2 regions of the Sphingopyxis sp. MWB1 genome follow, and region 2 is predicted to be linked to the other one. Evidence: riboswitches for the same ligand, from Rfam matches in the RefSeq annotation. Region 2 holds a riboswitch; the other holds the start of a gene.
What was found. A riboswitch is a leader RNA that binds a small molecule or an ion and turns the genes downstream of it on or off. The one in region 2 is predicted to bind cobalamin.
Positions count from the first base shown of each region.

Region 1 (7,459 bases), on a different contig from region 2:
CGGCTTGGCCTTTTTGGCCAGCCGTTCGACCAGCGCCGGATCGTCATCGGCGCGCGCGACAATTCCCACCTGGCCATCGGCCATGCTGCGCGCGATCAGGAGGACGAACTCCGCCTCTCCCGCATCATGTTTCAGCATCGCCGCAGGGCGGGCTTCGCGCAGCGCGTTTAATGCCTTGGCCGAATGGCGGCGCGGGGCCGCACGGCTACGGCGCAGGGCGCGCACATCCTTGACCAGCCCTTTCAGGCCGCCGGCATAATTTTCCAGATAGGCAGCCAACTCGCCGCGCCCGACATTGGCTTCGCCCGCATGGGTCAAGGCACAGGCATATTCAGCCAGCCGCGTCTTGTCATAATCGGCGCCAAAGACCAGCTTGACCACCGGCGTCATCGGTGCGCGCGCCTGGACGCCCAATCCCGCATCGCGCAGCAAGGCTGCGAAATCATCGGGATGGCTTTGCGCTGCAAGTGCAAAATCCCAGGCCGTTCCGACGGCCTGATACAGCGCCGCGCGGCTGCGACTATCGGCCTGGTACGCGCGGGCGGCGGTTTCGCGAGCAAGCGCAAGCCAGTCGGAAAGCGCTGCATCGGGCGCAACCGGCGTCGACGGCGCCCCAGCGTCGTCCCCCAATGCGCCAAAGCCCGGTGCGGCTTCCTCGATCCCCTGTCCCGAAACAGGGCCGTCGGCCCATATCGGTGCGGGCGCCGTCAGCGGAGCCGCGCTGCGAAGCGCCTGCTCAACCGACAATTGCAATTCGGCTTCCTGGTCGGCGGGTGCTACTTCCTTCCAGTTGATCACGCCCAGAATGAAGTCGATCGTATCGTCGTCGGAGGAAAAGGGCAGCAAAATGCCGCGGTACATGATCGTCATGCCGCGCTCATTTTCAAACTCCGCCTCAAAACCGATGGGCGAACGATTGGCGATGATCTGAAGATAATGGTCGGTCAGCCGTGACAGCAGCGACCGCCCCGGAATCTGGCTGATATAATGAACATCGTCGCCGATCTCGGATTCAGCGCGCAACTTTTCGCCGATAAAGGCCAGCCCCGGATTTTCGACACCGCTGGTGAAATCAAGAAGCACCGCATTGGCGCCGAAATCGGCGCGATCGAGGTTCAGATCCTCAACCGAAGGATAGCTGCGGTCGCCCAGCAAGGAAGCCCAATAATTATAGGCCCGAACCTGCATCCGCCGTTCATCGACGCCCACGACCGGGGGGGCGTCGATTGCGCCGTCATCCTGGCCGTGGTTGCCCGAAAGCAGACCGCGCATGCTGTCCATCACCTATCCCCAGTCGCAAATATCGCCGACGGTGATGCACCCGAATTGGTAAAAGCCGCGTAAACGATAAAGGCGATACGCGGCTCTTTCCGTGCCTGTTCAGTCGGGCTCGCCCATCCAGCGGTCCCATCCCAGCATCGCACCCCGCGCCACCGCTAGCAGCGTATCGCGGTCCGCCCCGTCGCGCACCATGACCGACATGCCGCTCTGAACGGTGAGGTAAAAAGCCGCGGCTTCTTCGACCGGAAAGTCGGGCGGCAGCTGCCCCTCTTCGACTCCGCGGCGGAGACGGGCGGCCAGTTCGCGCAAATTGGCGCGGCGACGCCCATGCAATTCACGATGCGCCGCACTGTCTTGATCGACCGCAAAGGGCGCGCCCAGCACCACCATGCATCCCGGCGGATCACCGGGCACCGAATAGGCCTCCGCCGTCGCCAGCAGAAAATGAGCGATCGCGTCGCGCACGTCGGGGCGGCTGGTCAGGCTTTGCCAAATATCCTGTCCATGATGCCGGCAATAATGATCCACGGCTTCGCAGAACAGCGCGTCCTTGCTGCCAAAGGCAGCATAAAGACTGGGGGCGTTGATCCCCATCGCGCGAGTCAGTTCGCCAAGGGGCGCGCCATAGCCCTGGCGCCAGAATAAATGCATCGCACGGTCCAGTGCCTGGGTGCGATCAAAGCTGCGTGGACGGCCACGTTCCGCCATATCCTACCTTTCTGTATCAGTTGATACATATTTCGATTGACATGTTTTTGCAAGCCTGCCTATTTATGTATCAATCACTACATAAATAGGCAGGCAATATGATGAAACTTGCTGGAAAACGCGCCTTTATCACCGGCGGAAGTCGCGGTATCGGCGCCGCCATCGCCCGGCGGCTGGCGGAAGATGGCGCCGATGTCGCGATCAGCTATGCATCATCCGCCGACGCGGCAGACGGCGTGGTACATGCGATCAAGGCCATGGGGCGCCGGGCGCTCGCCATCGCCGCCGACAATCGCGATGCCGCGGCGGTCAAACAGGCGGTGGACCAAGCGGCCCAGACGCTCGGCGGCCTCGACATTCTCGTCAACAATGCGGGCATCTTCATCGCGGCGCCCGTGCCGACAATGGCCTTGGAGGATTTCGACGCCACAATGACGGTGAACCTGCGCGCGCCCTTCATCGCCATCCAAGCCGCCCTGCCGCATATGAGCGAAGGCGGACGCATCATCGGAATTGGCAGCAATCTGGCCCTGCAGGCGCCGATCGCGGGGATTGCCGCTTATGCCGCAAGCAAAGCCGGGCTGACGATGTTCAACCAGGCGCTGGCCCGCGACCTTGCCCCGCGCGGCATTACCGTCAACACCGTACATCCCGGTTCGACCGATACCGATATGAACCCGGCGAGCGGCGATCATGCCCCCGACCAGATCGCGCGCACCGCGGCCAAACGCTATGGCACCCCCGACGATATCGCATCGGCGGTCGCCTATCTGGCCAGCCCCGAAGCAGGGTCGATAACCGGCACCGCGCTTCTCGTCGACAATGGCGCAAATGCATGACCCGCTGGGCGGGGGGGGGGGCGTAGCTCGGCGCGGACACCGCCATCATGGTGGTGTGCGAATTTGCTGCCCTGCCCCCGTTCATCAGTCTCGCGGCAATCCGCCCACCGCCCTAGCGGCCGCCACATTGGCCCTTGCTGTCCTCGCTCTTCTCGCTAGCTGGCACACCATCCGCTAGCCCTTGCTCCGGCGCCGAAATTCGGGAACCGGCAGGCCGCCTATTCCCCAATTGTCGAGTTCGACCTCGTCGATCACCACCATGGTCGCGGCGGGGTCCTTGCCCAGCACCTCTTGTAGCAGCCGGGTGGTGCCCGCTATCAGTTCAGCCTTTTCGGCGCGCGATGGGCCTCTGCCTTCGGGACCGCCTTCGCGCGTCACTTGAATCAGGATATAGGGCATGGATCAGGCCTCCCGCGCATGCGCGTCATAGGTGAAAATCTTGGCGGCGATGCGCCAGCCGGGGGCCCCGCCCACATCGCGAACAAGGGTCAGAAAATCGAGATAGTCGCGGCCCATCATGGCCATGCGCGCCGTGACCCGCGCCATGCGCTCCCCGCCAAAGCCGATCTCCAGCACCGCGCCATTATTTTTCTCGCCGCGCATGGCCGGCGGCTCGCGCTGGTCGATCCGCGCCATATAGGCCTCAAGATCGAGCGTGAAATCATCGCCCGCACCTGCCGACACATAGGTGAGGCTGGGGTGAAAAAGAGGGCGCAGCGCAGCGCTGTCGGCGCGGTAGAGCCCGTCGAAATAGGCGGTCATCAGCTGCTGCACCGCTTCGAAATCGGCACGGCTCAAGGACGCAGCCCTTCGCCCTGCATCGCCGCGCGAACCGCCGGGCGCTCGGCAATGCGCTGATGATGCGCGGCCAGATGCGGCCAGGGATCAAGCGTCATGCCGGTAAAGCCCGTCCAATTGGCGACAACGAACAAATAGGCGTCGGCGACGGTGAAATGCTCCCCGACGACATAGTCCCGCCCATCGGCGAGCCATGCTTCGACATGCGCGAGCTTTTGCGCGACCTCGGCACGGGCCGCCTGCTGGTCGGCTTCGTTCGCGCCGGGCCGGAACAGCGGCTTGAAGGCGCGATGTAGCTCGGACGAGGTAAAGATGAGCTGCTCGACCATGCGCGCCCGCTCGCGGCTGGCGAGCGGCGCGAGCACGCCTGCTCCGGCCTGATCGGCAAGATAGAGGAGAATGGCCGGTCCTTCGGTCAATATCTCCCCGTCTGCAAGGGCCAGCGCGGGAACATAGCCCTTGGGATTGATGGCGCGATAATCCGCGCCGCTGGCCGTGGCGCCCTTCACCGTATCGACCGCCTCCAGCGTGAAATCGGCGGCCATTTCCAAAAGCGCGATATGGCTGGCCAGCGAACAGGCCCCCGCCTTGTAAAACAGCTTCATGACGCATCATCCTTTCGTGCAATTCAGGCTGTGCGCGGCGATGCCGGACATAGTTACCTTTGACAACATGATAACCATTGGTTACTTGAAGAAATGCGTTACTCCACAGAAACCAGGTAACCCGCATCATGCCGCTCAAAATGCGCCGCAATCAGGTCCCTCGCCCGCCCGAACCCTGTATGTTGACCGAATGTATGGCGGTCATCGCCGGGGCCTGGGCGCCCAATGTCATCTGGTCGCTGCGCGCCGGGCCGCGCCGCTTCAGCGAGTTGCGCGTCGATATACCGCCCATATCGGCCAAAGTGCTGTCCGCCCGCCTGTCCGAACTGGAGGCCAAGGGCGTGCTGCTGCGCCATGTCCGGCGCACCTCGCCCCCGTCCACCGAATATGAGCTGACGCCGCTCGGCTTCGAACTCATCCCGGCGCTCGATGCCATTGTTGCGGTTGGCCACCGGCTGAAAGCACTTCAGAAAAGCGGGCCACCCAAAGCCGCGCACACCTCCTAAAGCAAGATATAAAGAAATCTTTATATCTTGATTGACAGGCGCGATGGCATGTCTATGCTTCACCCTGTCGAGGTTCTTCGCGCGCCCTTTCGGCATGCAAAGCTAAGACGGGAAGCCGGTGCGCCTTTCGGGGCAAGGCCGGCGCTGCCCCCGCAACTGTAAGCGGTGAGCGGCGGTCATCATGTGTCACTGGTTCGGCAAGGAACCGGGAAGGCCCGACCGTATGCTTTGACCCGCGAGCCAGGAGACCTGCCTCGTCAGATACGTCCTCCGGCGGGGTGTCCGGTCAGGCCGCAAGCATGGCTGCGTCCGACCTTGCCGTCTGGGCGCGGGGCCCTGTGCCTGCTCGCCTGCCGAACCCTTGCCTTCATGCAAGGTGCCAGAAAATGACTGTCAGCGTTGCCACTCTTGGCTTTCCCCGCATCGGCCTTCGCCGTGAACTGAAATTCGCGCTCGAAAGCTATTGGGCGGGCAAATCGTCCCGCGCCGATCTCGACAATGCCGCCGCCGGGCTGCGCCTTGCGCATTGGGCGCGGCAAAAGGCGCTGGGTGCCGATATTCTGCCTTCCAATGATTTCTCGCTCTACGACCATGTGCTCGACACCAGCGCGCTGATCGGCGCGATTCCCGCGCGCTATGGCTGGGACGGCGATCGGGTCGATATCGACACCTATTTCGCGATGGCGCGCGGCGCGCCGGGGGATGGGGACCGCACAGGCTGCGGCCATGCCCATGACAGAACCGCGCAGGAAATGACCAAATGGTTCGACACCAACTATCATTATATGGTCCCCGAACTCACCGCCGGACAGCGTTTCCGCATCGCCTCGACCAAGATTTTCGACGAATTTGAGGAGGCAAAGGCGCTGGGCTATGCCACCCGCCCGGTGCTGCTCGGCCCCGTCTCCTATCTGATGCTGGCGAAGGGCAAGGCGGTCGAACCGCTGGCGCTGCTTCCCGCTTTGCTCGACATTTATGGGGAAATATTGGCGCGGCTGGCGAAAGCGGGGGCCGAATGGGTCCAGATCGACGAGCCCTGTCTCGTTCTCGATTTGACAAGCGAACAGCGCAACGCCTTTGAACGCGCCTATGCCCGCCTCGCAACCTCCGGGCCAAAGCTCATGCTCACCACCTATTTTGGCGGGCTTGGCGACAATCTTGGTCTGGTCGCGGGACTTCCCGTCCACGGCCTCCACCTTGATCTTGTCCGCGCGCCCGAACAACTCGAACCCGTGCTTGAAAAGTTGCGACCGCATGTGCTTCTTTCGCTTGGCGTCATCGACGGTCGCAATATCTGGCGCGCCAACCTGCCTGCGCTTTACTGGCGATTGAAGGAGCATGCCGCAAAGCGCGACCTGATCCTTGCCCCCTCCTGCTCGCTGCTTCATGTGCCCGCCGACCTCGCGCTTGAAACCGGGCTTGATCCGGAAATCGCGCAATGGCTCGCTTTTGCCGCGCAGAAAATCGAGGAGCTGGCTGCTCTCGCCATGGCGCTCAACGAAGGCGAGGATGCGAGCTTCTCCGCTTTTTCCGCCTCACGCATCGCCGCCGTCGCCCGTCAGACCTCGACGCGCATCCACAATCCGGATGTGGCAGCCCGGCTGGCGACGCTTGGCGAAAGCGACACAAGCCGCGCTTCCCCCTTCGCCGAACGCCGCAAATTGCAACAAAGGCGGCTGCGCCTTCCCGCCTATCCGACGACGACCATCGGCTCCTTCCCCCAGACGGCCGAGGTGCGAAAGGCGCGCGCCGCGCACCGGCGGGGCGAAATGGACGATGCCGCCTATGCCCAATATCTGCGCGTCGAAACCCGCGCCGCAGTGAAATGGCAGGAGGAAATCGGCCTCGACGTCCTGGTTCACGGCGAATTTGAACGCAATGACATGGTGCAATATTTCGGCGAGCAGCTTTCGGGCTTTGCTTTCACGCGGGCGGGCTGGGTGCAAAGCTATGGCTCGCGCTGCGTCCGACCGCCGATCCTTTATGGCGATGTATCGCGCCCCGCGCCGATGACCGTCGACTGGTGGCGCTATGCCCAGGATCAGACCGACAAGCCGGTAAAGGCCATGCTCACCGGCCCCGTCACCATCCTCAACTGGTCCTTTGTCCGCGACGATCAGCCGCGCGCGGTCAGCTGCCGCCAGATTGCCCTTGCGATCCGCGACGAGGTGCAGGATCTGGAAGCCGCGGGCGCCGCGATCATTCAGATTGATGAAGCCGCGTTGCGCGAAGGCCTGCCGCTGCGCCGTAGCGAATGGCAGGCTTATCTGGACTGGGCGGTCGAAAGCTTTCGCCTCACCTCGTCGGGCGTACGCGATGATGCGCAGATCCACACCCATATGTGCTATTCGGAGTTTAACGACATCATCCGCGCCATCGGTGCCATGGACGCCGATGTCATCTCGATCGAAACCGCGCGTTCGCAGATGGAATTGCTCGACGCCTTCGCCAGCTATTCCTATCCGAACGAGGTCGGCCCCGGCGTCTATGACATTCACAGTCCGCGCATTCCCGCGACGGATGAGATGATGCAGCTTTTGTCGCTGGCGGGGAAACATGTCCCAGCCGAGCAAATTTGGGTGAACCCCGATTGCGGGCTCAAGACGCGCAAATGGGAAGAAGTGCGCCCGGCGCTTGTCGCCATGGTCGCCGCCGCCCATGCGATGCGGGTGAAGGGCGCCTATGATGCCCGCCGCTGACACAGCGCCGACGAGCGCGCCCG
Region 1 is NZ_JQFJ01000002.1:2,424,632-2,432,090, reverse strand. Features, by position in the region: gene JV18_RS0112145 (hypothetical protein) at 1-1,281, opposite strand, end outside; gene JV18_RS0112140 (TetR/AcrR family transcriptional regulator) at 1,381-1,989, opposite strand; gene JV18_RS0112135 (SDR family NAD(P)-dependent oxidoreductase) at 2,088-2,828, shown strand; gene JV18_RS0112130 (tautomerase family protein) at 3,003-3,227, opposite strand; gene JV18_RS0112125 (nuclear transport factor 2 family protein) at 3,231-3,626, opposite strand; gene gstA (glutathione transferase GstA) at 3,623-4,231, opposite strand; gene JV18_RS0112115 (winged helix-turn-helix transcriptional regulator) at 4,360-4,737, shown strand; cobalamin riboswitch at 4,791-5,008, shown strand; gene metE (5-methyltetrahydropteroyltriglutamate--homocysteine S-methyltransferase) at 5,124-7,436, shown strand; gene JV18_RS0112105 (acyl-CoA thioesterase) at 7,420-7,459, shown strand, end outside.
Region 1: another riboswitch for cobalamin. It lies ahead of metE (5-methyltetrahydropteroyltriglutamate--homocysteine S-methyltransferase); the one in region 2 lies ahead of JV18_RS0100445 (ABC transporter substrate-binding protein).

Region 2 (7,459 bases):
CGCGCGCGTTCAGCCCATGGGCGACCGCCGCCGCCTCGCCAATCGCCAGCAGCGACAAATTGGCCCGCTGGCCCAGCAGCAACAGCGCGCCGATCAGGATCAGCGGCGCCGAAAAACCAAGGTCGGCGAGGCTGCGGTTGGCGACTGACCCCAAGGTCCAGTTGACAAGGTCCGACAGCGAAAAGGGATTGGGCGCAAAATTGAGGATCAGCGCCATCAGCGCGCCCGACAGGCTGGAGAGGCCAACCCCGATCAGGATCAGCGTCGCCATGCCCTGCGTGCGCACGGCGGCGGAGGCGAGCAGCGCGGTCGCCAGCATCGCCGCCGTCACCGCGCCAATGGGCAGCGCCCAGGGCCAGGCAGCGGCCAGCCCGAAATAAAGCGTCACCGTCGCGCCCAGCGTGGCGGCAGCGGACACGCCGAGCACACCGGGTTCGGCGAGCGGATTGCGGGTCAGCGCCTGCAGCGCCGCGCCGCACATGCCGAGCGCGCCGCCGACGAGCGCCGCGGCCAGTACGCGGGGCAGGCGGATCTCGAACAGGATCATCGCCGCCGCGGGGTCGCGCCCGCGCGCCCAGTCGATGGGCAGTGACGGCGACAGCCCCGACGGCCCCGCCATCAGCGCGATCAGCGCCATGGCGATCAGCAGGGCGGTCAGCGCGGCGTTGACCCGGCTCATATCGCGCCGCCCTTCATCGCCGCTTGCGCCGCCGCCAGCCTGGCCACCGCATCGCCGGCCAGCCAATTGCCGCAGGCGAGCCAGCCCCCCGGCACCTCCACATCGGGAACCCCCGCCGTCACCCGGCCCAGCACCGGATGCCGCGAGGATGTCCAGCGATCCTGGGCATAGCGCGAGCTGTCGAAAAAGGCGCGAAACACCATATCTGGCGGACGCCGCACCAGTTCCTCCAGCGGGATCGAACCCCAGCCGGGGCGCTGGCGATAGGGGGTGAAGCCCGCGCTCTCGATCACTTCTGCCACCAGCGATCCCGGTCCGGTTGTGACATCGCCGGGGGTCAGATAGAGCGCGTGGGGGCGCGGCGCCTGCCTGTCGTTCCGCTTGGCTGCCGCCGCCTCGGCCGCCGCGAGATTGGCATCGAAACGCGCAACGAGGGCATGCGCGCGCGGCTCCGCCCCCAGCTCGCGCCCGACGCGCAGCATATCGGCGCGCACCCCGGCCATATCCCCGGCATAGCCAAGCTGGACGACCTGGATGCCGAGCTTCTCCAATTGCCCCGCCAACCGCCCATCGCCGCCATAGGATCGCACGACCATATCGGGCTGCAGCGCGATAATATCCTCCAGCGCGGGACGCAGGCGCGCGATGCCCTGCGCGCGCGGCGCTGAAAAGCTGACGTCGCTGTCGGCCTCATGCGATATCGCCGCGATGCGCGCACGGGGCAGCAGGCCGATCGCCATCTGGTCGGCGCAATAATCAATGCTGACGACGCGCGGCTTATCGCCCTCTTGCCGGTCGGCGAGTGCGGCGGCGGGCTGGCAGGCGGGGAGCAGCGCCATGGGGCCGAGCATGGCAAGCGCGCGCAAGCGGCGCTTCAGGTTCGCGAACCGTCTGGCGGCTCGGTCGGGGGCAGGGCGGCCCCGGATAATCGCATCTGCCATTCATCCTCCACGCGGTCGGCCTTGCCGTCGCGCGAGTTTCCCCGCCCATTCCCGGTGCACCCCGCCCGAGAACAGATAACGGCGACAAGGGGCAGGTTTCCTGGCTCGCCGGGTCGCTGATCTATGCCGCCTTCCCGGACCGCTGGCCCAGTGGCTTTTCGGCATCGCTCTCGCCGGCGACAGTTGCGGGGGCAGCGCCGGACTCGAACCGGACTTCCCTTTATCCCCGTTGCCGGGGACCCTTTGTCACAGCGCGGCGCTAGCAAAAGCGTGGCGGAGCGGCAATTGGCAAACTTGTAATTGCTGCGCCCAGCCGCGACATAGGGAAAAGCATAAGGAGCCGGAATGAAACTGGGGTTCGACAATAGTTTTCACCGCGAGATGGCGGGCTTTTACACCCCGGCGGAGGCCGCGCCCGCCAGCGCGCCTGCCCTCCTCGCTTTCAACGATCTGCTCGCCGCGCGGCTTGGGATCGACCGGGCGGGGGCGGATGACGCCGCGCTCGCGCGCCTTTTCGCCGGGCAGGACATGCCTGACGACGCCGCCCCCATTGCGCTCGCTTATGCCGGGCATCAGTTCGGCCATTTCACCCCGCAGCTTGGCGATGGCCGCGCGCTTTTGCTCGGCGAAATCATCGCCCCGGACGGCGCGCGTTTCGACGTTCAACTGAAAGGATCGGGACCGACGCCCTTCTCGCGCAATGGCGATGGCAAGGCCGCGATCGGCCCGGTGCTGCGCGAATATCTGGTGTCAGAGGCGATGGCGGCGCTTGGCGTGCCGACAACCCGCGCGCTCGCTGCCGTCGCAACGGGGGATCGGGTGCAGCGCGAGCGCGGCCACCCCGGCGCGATCCTCACCCGCATCGCCAGCAGCCATATTCGCGTCGGCAGCTTCCAGTTTTTCGCTGCTCATTTTGGCGCCGGGCATGTCGAACGTCTCTCCCGCTACAGCATCGCGCGCCATTTCCCCGAACTGGCGGACAGCGCCAATCCGCATCTGGCGCTGCTCGACTGGGTCATCGGCCTGCAATGCGCGCTTGTGGCCAGCTGGCTGGGGCTGGGCTTTGTCCATGGGGTGATGAACACCGACAATGTCGCGATCAGCGGCGAAACCATCGACTATGGCCCCTGCGCTTTTGTCGACCATTTCGCCGTGAACCGTGTCTTCAGTTCGATCGACGCGCAGGGCCGCTATGCCTATGGCCGCCAGCCGCAAATCCTGCACTGGAACATGGCGCGCTTTGCCGAGGCGTTGCTGCCCGCCATCCACGCCGTCGATCCCGCCGATGTCGAAGGCGCGAAAGCCCTGGTCGAGGCCATTCCCGACCGCTTCCGCGCCGGCTGGCACGAACAGATGCGCGCCAAGCTGGGGCTTTCGGCGGAAGAGAACGGCGACGCCGCGCTGATTGACGCGCTGTTCGCCGCATTGGAAGCGCCCGTCGGGGATGGGGGCGGGGAAGGGGAGGGCACCGACTTCACCCTCTTCTTTCGCGCGCTCGCCGCCGATCTGCGCGGCGATCCCGGGCCCTTGGCCGCCCTGTCGCCCGGCGAAGCGCTCACTCGCTGGCATGGCGAGTGGCGCGCGCGGCTCGCCCGCGAAAGCGGCGATGAAGCGGCCCGCGCGGCGGCGATGGACCGGGTCAATCCGCTCTACATTCCGCGCAATCATCAGGTGGAGGCCGCGCTTGCTGCGGCGGAGGCGGGGGACATGGCGCCCTGGGTCGCGCTGCTCGACGTGGTGCGTCACCCATATGAAGCGCGCGCGCCATGGGCCGATTATGCGCTTCCACCGCCGCGCGATGCCGCGCCCTATCGGACCTTTTGCGGGACCTGAAATGCAGTGAAGCTGTTGAAAAGACAGGCCGCCGCGGCAAGGAGATGGCGACATGGATCAACGATTGCACGAGGATGGAGAAAATCGGGTTGCGCCGTCGCCGCTGGCGGGCCAAAAGTGCGCGATCCGGCTGACCATCAATGCAATATTCTGAAAAACCATGTGAAGTAACCAAGCCTCTTTCCGGGGAACGGGCGTGGCTGCTTTTGTCGGCCTCGCTGCTTGGCCTGATGGCAAGCGCCCCGCTCGCCGCTCAAGAAGCGCCGCCGCCGCCTGCCGCCGAAAAATCCCCGCCAGCCGACGCCGCCACCGACGAAGATGAGGATGCCGCCGCTGATGCAGCGGCGGAGGAGCGCGAGGAGCGCCGCGCCGAAGCGCGCGAAAGCAAGGAAATTGCCAGCCCGACGCCTCCGCCGCCCGACGCGATCCTGCCGACGGTCGAACCAATCATCGACGATGATGAATTTCGCAAGGCCATCCCGCCGATCCGTGCCGAGGATGACGCCGAACTCGACCGCCCGCTCGAATCGCTCGCCGATTTCGAGAAGCGCTTCGCTGAACAGGAGCCGGGCGATGCTGGGAACAAGGGAGACACCACCCAACGTGCCGCCGCCGATTCGGATGGAGACGGGGATGAGAGCGACCCCGCCGCCGATGATCGTGATGCCGCCGCGCTTCCCGCGCTGGCCGATGGGGATGCGGTCGAATCCATTGGTGATTCGCCGATCACCGATCCCGAACTGCTCGCGCCGCTGCCACCGATCGAAAGCTTCGATGTCGAACCGGTCGAATTTGCCGAAGCCGATCAGGAGGATCGCAACCGCGAAGTCGCCTATAGCATAGAAGTCACGGGGCTGGAGGAGGCCGACCAGAGCAGCGAGCTCAACATGGCCGGTACCTTCCGCGAGCTGTCGGCGCTGCATGACGGCGATGGCAAGGCCGAAAATGGCGCGATGCTGCGTGCGCGGCTGACTGCTGATGGCGAATTGCTGCAGCGCATCCTGGCGTCCGAAGGCTATTATGACGCCGAAGTCGCGACCCGCATCGAGCGCGGCGACCGCCAGCAAGCCGAGGCGCCGCAAACCCAGCCGATCCGGGCCGTCCTCACGGTTACGCCGGGGGTGCGCTATAATTTCTCGTCCATCGAGATTCAGGCCGACCCCACGGTTCCGCCCGATCTCATAGCCGATAATTTCCCGCTTCGCGTCGGCGAGCCGATCGTCGCGCAGCGGGTACAGGGGGCTGAAGCCGCCGTGGCGCTCAAGCTGCCAGAAGAAGGCTATCCCTTCGCGGTCGTCGGCCAGCGCGATATTCTGCTCGACGGCGTCACGGGCGACGGCGCCTATACGCTTCCCGTCGACATTGGCCCGCGTGCGCGCTTCGGCGGGGTGGAGACGAAGGGCGACCTTGCCTTTGATGCCGATCATGTCGCGGTGCTCGCCCGGTTCAAGCGCGGCGATCTTTACGACAGCCGACTGGTCGACGATCTGCGGCAGGCGCTGGTCGCAACGGGACTATTCTCGACCGTCGCCGCCGAGCCTCAGCGCACGGGCGAAAGCGCGGGCGACGATACCGAATATGTGACGATGATGGTGACGCAGCAGGCCGGACCACCGCGCACGCTCGCCGCCAGCGCGGGCTATGGCACGGGGCAGGGACTGCGCGTCGAAGGAAGCTGGACCCACCGCAATTTCTTCCCCCCCGAAGGGGCGCTGATCCTGCGCGGGGTTGCGGGCACACAGGAACAGGGCATTGGCGTGACGATGCGCCGCTCCAACGCCGCGCGCCGCGACCGTACCTTCGAGCTGGTCGCTGAAGCCACGCGCAGCGATTATGATGCGTTCAATGCCATAACCGGCCGGGTCGGCGCGCGGGTCAGCTATGAATCGACGCCCATCTGGCAGAAAAAGCTCACCTACGCTTATGGCATCGACCTGATCGCCACGCGCGAGGATGATTATGATTTCCAGCGCGGACTGCGCCGCCGCGATTTCTACACGATCCTGGGGCTGACGGGCCAGTTGGGGCTCGACCGCAGCGACAGCCTGCTCAACCCCACGCGCGGCTTCCGTCTGACCACGTTAATTCAGCCCGAAGGCTCGCTCGCGGGCGATTTTTCGCCCTATGGCCGGTTGCTTTTCGATGCCAGCGGTTATCAACCGATCACCGATTCCATCGTCATCGCCGGCCGGCTGCGTATTGGCAGCATATTGGGCGCGGATCGCCAGAAAATCGCCCCCTCGCGGCGCTTTTACGCGGGCGGCGGCGGTTCGGTGCGCGGCTTTGGCTATCAGCAATTGGGGCCAAAGGATCCGAACCACGACCCCATTGGCGGGCGCAGCGTCAACGAAGCCGCGCTGGAGGCGCGCTACCGCTTTGGCAATTTCGGCGTCGTCGGCTTCGTCGATGCCGGGCAGGTGTATCGCGGCCCGACCCCGACGCTGGAAGATATGCGCTTCGGCATTGGCATAGGCGGACGCTTCTATACCAATTTCGGTCCCATGCGGCTTGATATTGCGACCCCCATCGACCGCAAGCCGGGTGAATCGCGGGTCAGCGTCTATGTCTCCATTGGCCAGGCTTTCTGATGAGCGAGACGCCGATCAGCCCGGCAACCGCGCCCGAGGAAGCGGAGGTTCCCGCCGCCGCAACTGGCAGCCAGGATAGCGGCAATGGCACGGGGCGCAGCTGGCCGCGCCGTCTGGTCCGCGGCACGCTGATCGGGCTTGCTTGGCTTGTGACCTTGCTCGCCATCTTTCTCATCGGCCTCAACAGCGATGCCGGGCGGCGCTTTGTTATCACCCAGATTGAAAAGCATGAATTTGAAAATGGGATGAAGATCGGCATCGGCCGGCTCGACGGGTCGCTCTATGGCGCGATGCGGGTGCGCGATTTCACCCTGTCGGACCCCAGGGGCGTTTTTCTTCGCTCGCCCGAAGTGCGGATCGACTGGCGCCCCTTCGCCTATCTGCTCGATAGTCATCTCGACATACGTTCGGCAACGGCAGAGCGAATGACGCTGCGGCGCCTGCCCGAATTCAAGGAGGTGCCGGACAGCGACGAGCCCTTGCTCCCCGACCTTGATATCGACATTGGCCTCTTGCGGATCGACCGGCTGATTATCGGCGAAGCGGTCACCGGCCAGCGGCAGGATATGCGCATCGCCGGGAAAGTCGCCATTGCTGACCGCCGCGCACAGGTGACGGCGGATGCTGAAAGCATCGGTGCGGGCACTCCGGGCGGCGGGGCCGGAAAGGGCGACAAGGCCAAATTGCTGCTCGACGCGGTGCCTGACAAGAACCGGCTTGCGATGACGCTCGACCTTCACGCGCCGCAAGGCGGGGTGATCGCCGCGCTGGTCGGGGTGAAACAGCCGATGACCCTTCGCCTCGACGGCAAGGGCGATTGGGCCAAATGGGACGGCCGGCTGACCGGCGATCTCGGCACCGCCTCGCTCGCGCGGCTCGACGTGTCGGCGCGCGACGGACTGTTTGCGGTAAAGGGCACCACCCGCGCCGCGCCCTTTCTGTCGGGGATGCTGGCCTCGCTCTTCGCCGGGGAAACGGCGGTGGATCTCAAGGGTCGCCTCGCCGAACGCAAGGGGCAGCTTGACGGGCGCCTCGCTTCGGATGCCATGCGGGTGGGGATCAGCGGCGGCGTCGATCTGGCGCGCAATCATTATGATGATCTGCAACTTGCCATCAATATTTTGCGGCCCAGCGCGCTGGCGCCCGATATCCGCGGCGAGGGGCTGCGCGCCACCGCCCGGCTCGACGGCGAATTTGCTCAGCCGTTCGTCGATTATCGCGCCAATGCCCGGCGTTTCGCCTTCAACGATCTCAGCGTCGATGCGCTTCAGCTTGCGGGTCGGGCAAAGGTCGATCCCGACCAGATATTAATCCCGGTCAGCGGGCGCGCCGCGCGGCTGCACGGGCTCGATGTCGTCGCGGGCGGCACCATTGCCCCGGTGCAGATGGACGGCGAATTCGCTTATAAAAACGGCCGG
Region 2 is NZ_JQFJ01000001.1:101,593-109,051, forward strand. Features, by position in the region: gene JV18_RS0100440 (FecCD family ABC transporter permease) at 1-679, opposite strand, end outside; gene JV18_RS0100445 (ABC transporter substrate-binding protein) at 676-1,620, opposite strand; cobalamin riboswitch at 1,694-1,879, opposite strand; gene JV18_RS0100450 (protein adenylyltransferase SelO) at 1,966-3,453, shown strand; gene JV18_RS0100455 (autotransporter assembly complex protein TamA) at 3,684-6,041, shown strand; gene JV18_RS0100460 (translocation/assembly module TamB domain-containing protein) at 6,041-7,459, shown strand, end outside.